Regions from separate parts of the Kitasatospora sp. NPDC058032 genome, predicted to be linked through region 1. Evidence: riboswitches for the same ligand, from Rfam matches in the RefSeq annotation. Region 1 holds a riboswitch; the other holds the start of a gene.
What was found. A riboswitch is a leader RNA that binds a small molecule or an ion and turns the genes downstream of it on or off. The one in region 1 is predicted to bind magnesium.

Region 1 (3,200 bases):
AGGGCCTGGTTCGTTTGAGCCGACACCTCCGCAAGCCGGTGAGGGACATCTCCGCCGCGGTGAAGCAGATGACCTCTGCCGTCAGCTGCATGGGGGAATGGGCGGACAAGGCCCGGGATCTGGTGCAGAGCACCGAGTAGTGGAACTGCCCGATCGGGACCCGGACCTCTGCGGTCCGGGTCCCGATGCCATGGCTGCTCAAGCAGGGGCCGACAACTCATGGCCCCGTCGGGTACCCAGCCGCCGCCGTTCGCTCTCCCCACGGACTGGAGTCGACCGCGCACGTCGTTTGCTGGTGTGCTGTTGATCGGCGAGACAGACTCGCCGTCTACAGCCAGTTGCGGCGCTTGAAGATCAAGTAGAGGCTGGTGCAGACGAGGGCCATCAGCGCGATGGCGAAGGGATAGCCGAAGGCCCAGTGGAGTTCCGGCATCTCGTCGAAGTTCATGCCGTAGACGGTGCCGATCAGGGTCGGGGCGAAGAGGATGGCCGCCCAGGAGGAGATCTTCTTGATCTCGTCGTTCTGGGCGTGGCCGGCCTCGGCGAGCTGCTTCATCTCCTCGTTCTGCCGCTGGGAGACCAGGGTGGCGTTGACGGTGAGGATGTTCTGCAGCATCTGGCGGAAGCCGTCGACGCGCTCGGCGGCGTAGGTGGCGTGGTCGGCGACGTCGCGCAGGTAGCGCTGGAGCTCCTCGTCGGTGCCGTACTTGCCGAAGCCGGCCTCCAGGCTCTTCATGATCTCCAGCAGCGGGCGGGTGGCGCGCTGGAACTCGATGACCTCGCGGGAGAGTTCGTAGATGCGCCGGGACACCTGCGGGTCGCCGCCGAAGACCTCGGTCTCGATCTCGTCGATGTCGTGCTGGAGGCCGGCGATGACCGGGGCGTAGCCGTCGACGACGGCGTCGAGCACGGCGTACAGGACGGCCTCGGGGCCGAGGGCCAGCAGTTCGGGGTCGGCCTCCACGCGGCGGCGGACGGCGGAGAGGTCGGGGGCCTGGGAGTGGCGGACGGTGAGGACGAAGTCGGGGCCGACGAAGAGGTGGATCTCGCCGAAGTCGACCTCCTCCACGTCGTCCAGGTAGCGGGCGGCGCGCAGGACCACGAAGAGGGTGTCGCCGTAGCGCTCCAGCTTGGGGCGCTGGTGGGCGACGATGGCGTCCTCGACGGCCAGTTCGTGCAGGTTGAACCGCTCGGCGGCCTCCAGCAGCTGGGCCTCGGCGGGGCGGTAGAGCCCGATCCAGGCCATCGTGCCGGGCTTGCCGGGCAGTTCGCGGTAGACGTCGGCCAGGTTGGCGGCCGACTGCACCCGGTGGCCGTCGCGGTAGACGGCCGCGTCGACGACGGAGCGCTCCAGGCTCACGTGCTCGACCGGCTGGTCCGGGCGCGGGTCCATGGAGTGCTCGGGGGCGGGCTGGGCGGGCGCGCCGCCGGCCGGGGTGACGGGACGGGTGAAGGGACGCTTGCTCGCGCGCACAGCGCGCACACGCCAGTCGGACATGACGGGGTACCTCCGCGGTTCGGGGGCCGCCGCACCCGGGGACGTGGCACGTCGCGGGATGCGGGGCGGGCGGGAGGCGCCCGGCCGTCCTCCACCACGCACCGCGCCCGGGCCGCGCGCGTCCGCGCCGGGGTCAGCGGCGGGCGGTGCGGCGGGGGTCGGGAGCGGTACGGGAGGAGGGGTGCCGGGTGCCAGGAAGAGTGGGGGACGTCCTGGGGCGGGGCCGACTTCGACCCGGACTACCGCACTCCACTGCTCTCACCTCCTCGCCGTCGGGGCGCCCGCGCGGGGTCGCCGTTACCGGGCCACCAGGAGGCTCCACACCGCCGAGCGGGCGCACACGGGCGCCGCGACGACGGGCGGGCACCCCTGAATCTCGTCAGAGCTTTGGCACGCCACGGCGTAGCGCCCCGGGATTCCGGGGTGCAGCCACTTGGGGTCACCCCTTAGGCCGGGGAGACCTGTCCTGACCCTGGGCGTCTCTCGACGTCGTGGGGTCAGTGGCCTGTGTCCATGGCGACGCCTCACCGAACGAGGTGCCTTCACAACCTCCCCGAGTCTAGTACCCCCGAAAGGGGTCCTTCGACCGGGGGTCCTGCGGTGACCCGGCAGGGGCGCGCAGCGGCGGCGGGCACCGCTGCGCGCGGTTCTCCGACGCCGCGTCACGTTCCTCGGGTGGACCGGGGGTCGGGCCGGAGCCGGATCGGGAGCGGCTTCGGGGGGCGGCTCCGGGGTCAGTGGGAGGACCCGAGGTGGGCCGCCACGTACGGCACGGCGACCGCCTCCAGCGCGCCGGGCGAGCCGAACGCGGGGTGGACGTTGACCTCGAAGACCACGCCGCCGCTCTCCGCCGCGAGGTCGACGGCCGCGAACGGCAGCCCGACCGACCCGGTGGCCGCCACCGCCAGCTCCGCCAGCCCGGCGGGCAGCTCCGCCAGCGGCAGCGGGGTGGAGACGGCGCCCCGGGCGAGGTTGCACGGCTCGTCCGGGTCGTCCTGCACGTGTTCGACGGCGCGCAGTGCCCGCCCGCCGAGCACGGTCACCCGGTACTGGTGGCGGCGGCCGTCGGCGGTGAAGTTGCGGGCGTCCCGGGCGAGCAGCCAGTCGCTGCCGACCTGCGCGTAGCACTCGGCCGCCTCGGCGAGCTGGGCGTGGGTGGTGACGTGGAAGACGTCCTGCCCGCTCATACCGACGGTCGGGCGGGCCCAGACGTCGCCGCCGAGCCGGTCGAACACCTCGGCGGCCTCGGCGGCGGTGGGCCGGGAGAGCGTGACGGTGGGCATCTGGCGCACGCCGTCGCGGGCGAAGCTCTCGACGGTGAGCCGCTTGTCGCTCGCCGTCCGCCATCCGTCGGCGGCGGTGCCGAGCGAGCGGACGCCGTGCTCGCGCAGGATCCGCTGGCAGTCGACGAGCTCCGGGCGCCGGTGCGGCGGTATCTCGTAGAGGATCACCGACCGGGCGGTCACCGCGAGGCCCTCGGCGGGAACCTCCAGGGCGACGCCGTCGCCGGTGCCGCGCACCCGGCCGCCGCCGGCCGGCCCGTCCGGTCCGCCGGTCATGAAGTGCCGCGCGTCGAGCAGCACCGGTGCCCGTCCGGTGAGCCGCCGAACGGCGGCCGCCAACGCCTCCCGGCTGCCTTCGGTCGAGCTGTGATCGGTCATCAGAACGAGCTCGCTACGCCCCATGGGCACATCGAACATGT
Region 2 (3,200 bases), on a different contig from region 1:
CCACCCGGCGCCGCCCCGTGCCCAGGTCCCAGGCCACCGCCTGCCAGCAGTCGTCGACGAGCCGGGTCTCGACCGCGCGGCCGGCCGCCAGCGCGGCGAAGCCGGGGGACTGGAACGCCTGTGTCACTGGCCCGGCCCTTTCCGGCTCGATGATGGGAACAGGCTGCGCCGAACATCTCGAGGGCCAGTGAACTGGCGTGAAGAAAAGGACACTTGCGGAAGGTCGCGGTCACTCTAGGGGGATGTCGTGCCCACGACCAGACCTTTCGCACGGTTGGCCGAAAGACGGTTGACGTGAACACCGGGGGGCAGCGGACGCCGACGCGGCCGTTGACACGGCGTCGACGCGTCGTGGACATGCCGCTTCCAGACTGGCCGGGACAGCACATCCCCCAGCAGAGGAAGGAAGGGGACACCCATGCGCATGCGCGGTCTCCTCGCGGCAGTCGTGGTCTCGGTGGCAGCCGCCGGCCTGGTCGCACCGGTCTCGTCCGCCGCACCGGCCAAGAGCGCCGGGCCGATCGAACGGGTCGGCGGCGGCACCCACGTCCTGATCAACCCGGCGAACGCCGCCACCACCACCTGGACACCCGAGACGCGGAGCTCCCTCGACGGCCGGCCACTGAAGATCCACGCGACCGAACCCGCCGTCGCCCCGATGTCCGGCGCGCCCTCGCTCGCCAAGGCCAGCGTCTGGGTCACCACCGGGCGCCTGCTCACCGGCGGCGGAGTGTGCACCGCCAACGTCGTCTCCAGCGCCAACCGCGACGTCATCGCCACCGCCCGGCACTGCGTCGAGGGCGGCAGCGACTTCAAGTTCGCGCCCGGCTACGACGCGGGCAACGCCCCCTACGGCTGGTGGTCCTGGCGGTCGGCCGGCTGGGTGGACGCTCCCGCCCCGCAGGGCGACATCGCCTTCATCGTGCTGAACACCCTCAACGGCCGGCACATCGCGGACGTCGTCGGGGCCACCGGCATCGGCTTCAACCAGCCCATCAACAACTACGCGCACATCATCGGCATCCCCGGGAAGACCCCGGCCGCCCAGGAGCACATGCTCTGGTGCGGCGGCCAGCCGGTGGCCGGCCCCGAGCAGCCGTCCACCGCGCTGATCGACAACTGCAACGGCCTGAGCGGAGGTTCCAGCGGCGGACCGTTCTTCGTGAACTACGACCAGACCGACGGTTCGGCCGTGCAGACCGGCGACTTCGTGACGGGCTACAGCTGGCAGGGCAAGTGGTGGGCGGTGAACTCCTACTACCGCGACGACGCCTACAACGTCTTCAACGGGGCGCAGCACGCCTGATCGCCCCCCGGCACCGACCGCACGCGCGGTGCCACCCCCGCCGCCGGGCCCCACCGACCCGGCGGCGCGGGCGCGTTCCGCCGCCGAACCCGACGGCGGCGGCCGGCACCTCCCCGCACGCCAAGGCAAAGGTTCTACCAAGAACGCAAGTACGGCGCGGGCGAGGGTCTATGCTTTTCGAGGTTTGAAGAGGCACCTCGTTCGGTGAGGCGTCTTCACGGACACAGGCCACTGACCCGACGACGTCGAGAGACGCCCAGGTTCAGGACAGGTCTTCCCGGGTTAAGGGTTGATCCCAAGTGGCTTCCGGCCGGTGGGCCGGATTACGCCGTGGAGTGCCAAAGCTCTGACGAGTTGGGGTGAGCCGGCCGCTGTCGCGCGCCGGCGAACTCCTTGCCGCGTCGATGACACGCACCGTGAGGGTGCGTCCGGCCGGGAGGAGGCGAGAGACATGGATTGCAGTAGTCCGGGCCACAGTCGCCCCTGCACCCGCCTGCCCTCGTTCACCTCCGGCACGCGGTAACCGTTCTCCCCGCACACGATTCCGGCGCCGCACCGCACGCCGCCGCCTCGGCTCCGCCATGCCCTCATCGGCTCCCGGGCCGTCGCGGCGCGTCGCGGCGCGCCCGCCCTCGGGGGGACCTGCTGCCGCGCGCCCCCTGACCTCCCCCGCTTCCGGGGGCCGGGAGGCCCGTCATGACCGCCGCCAACGCCACACCGATGATCGTCCCGACCGTCGACTTCCTCCTCCGCCTCGCCACCGGCGTCGCCTGCGGCGCGCTGATCGGCGTCGAACGCCAATGGCGGGCCCGGATGGCCGGCCTGCGCACCAACGCCCTGGTCGCCGCCGGCGCCACCCTGTTCGTCCTCTACAGCGAGGCCGTCGGCGACCCCGGCAGCCCCACCAGGGTCGCCTCCTACGTCGTCTCCGGCATCGGCTTCCTCGGCGGTGGCGTCATCCTGCGCGACGGCGCCGGCGTCCGCGGTCTCAACACCGCCGCCACGCTGTGGTGTTCGGCCGCCGTCGGGGTGCTCGCCGGCTCCGGCAAGCTGGAGCTCGCCGCCCTCGGCACCCTGACCGTGCTCGCCGTCCACCTGGTCCTGCGCCCGGCCGGCCGGCTGCTCGACCGTGCCCCGCAGTCCGGCAGCGACCCCGACTCCGCCACCCGCGCCACCATCCACCTGGCCTGCGACCGCAAGTCCGAGACCCACATCCGCGCCCTGCTCCTGCAGGCCCTCGCCGCCTCCGGCCTCGCGCCCACCGGCCTGCGGGCCCGCCGCACCGACAGCGGCGAGATCACCAGCCTGCGCGCCACCGTCGCCATCACCGGACAGGTCGCCCCGGCGCTCGAACAGGTCGTCACCCGGCTCTCGCTGGAACCGGGCGTGCGCGACCTGCACTGGCACCTGGAGGACGAGCACGACCGCACCGAGCAGTCCGCACTCGCCTGAGGACAGCACCGCACCACCGGCACCACCCGAACCACAGCAGATCAGACGTCAGAAGGAGGCCGTCCCCATGACCGTAGTCGCACGCCCCCGCCGGACGGGCAGAGGCATCGCCATCACCGGAGTCCTGGCAGTCCTGGCCCTCGAGGCCGTCGCCCTGGGCACCGCTCCCACCGGCCTGCGATCCGTGATCGGCGGCGTCCTGTTCGGTTCCTCCGTCACCGGCCTCGTCCTCGCCCTCCTCCTGGCCCGCACCGGCAGCCGCACCACGCGGACCAGTCCCGCCGCTCCCGCGGGCGACAACCGGCAGTTCAGCGCACGGAGGTTCTCGGCATGACGTTCCCCAAGCCGTTCCCCGCGGCCCCGGCCCGGACCTCGCTGCCGTCCCGCGTGGCCGGCCGGCTGTCCCGGATGACCTGGGTGGACGTGGTCGTCGCCGCCGCCG

Region 2: it holds a riboswitch for magnesium, as region 1 does, so the genes downstream of both, ACFVUH_RS13585 (MgtC/SapB family protein) here and ACFVUH_RS25535 (magnesium and cobalt transport protein CorA) in region 1, are expected to answer to the same signal.

What each region holds. Positions count from the first base shown of each region.
Region 1 covers NZ_JBHVRK010000017.1:91,152-94,351, reverse strand. The annotation lists gene ACFVUH_RS25540 (hypothetical protein) at 1-140, shown strand, start outside; gene ACFVUH_RS25535 (magnesium and cobalt transport protein CorA) at 329-1,498, opposite strand; M-box (ykoK) riboswitch at 1,867-2,041, opposite strand; gene ACFVUH_RS25530 (RimK family alpha-L-glutamate ligase) at 2,233-3,159, opposite strand.
Region 2 covers NZ_JBHVRK010000006.1:395,941-399,140, reverse strand. The annotation lists gene ACFVUH_RS13595 (alpha/beta hydrolase family protein) at 1-127, opposite strand, end outside; gene ACFVUH_RS13590 (trypsin-like serine peptidase) at 419-1,306, shown strand; M-box (ykoK) riboswitch at 1,496-1,672, shown strand; gene ACFVUH_RS13585 (MgtC/SapB family protein) at 2,003-2,758, shown strand; gene ACFVUH_RS13580 (hypothetical protein) at 2,826-3,092, shown strand; gene ACFVUH_RS13575 (ABC transporter permease) at 3,089-3,200, shown strand, end outside.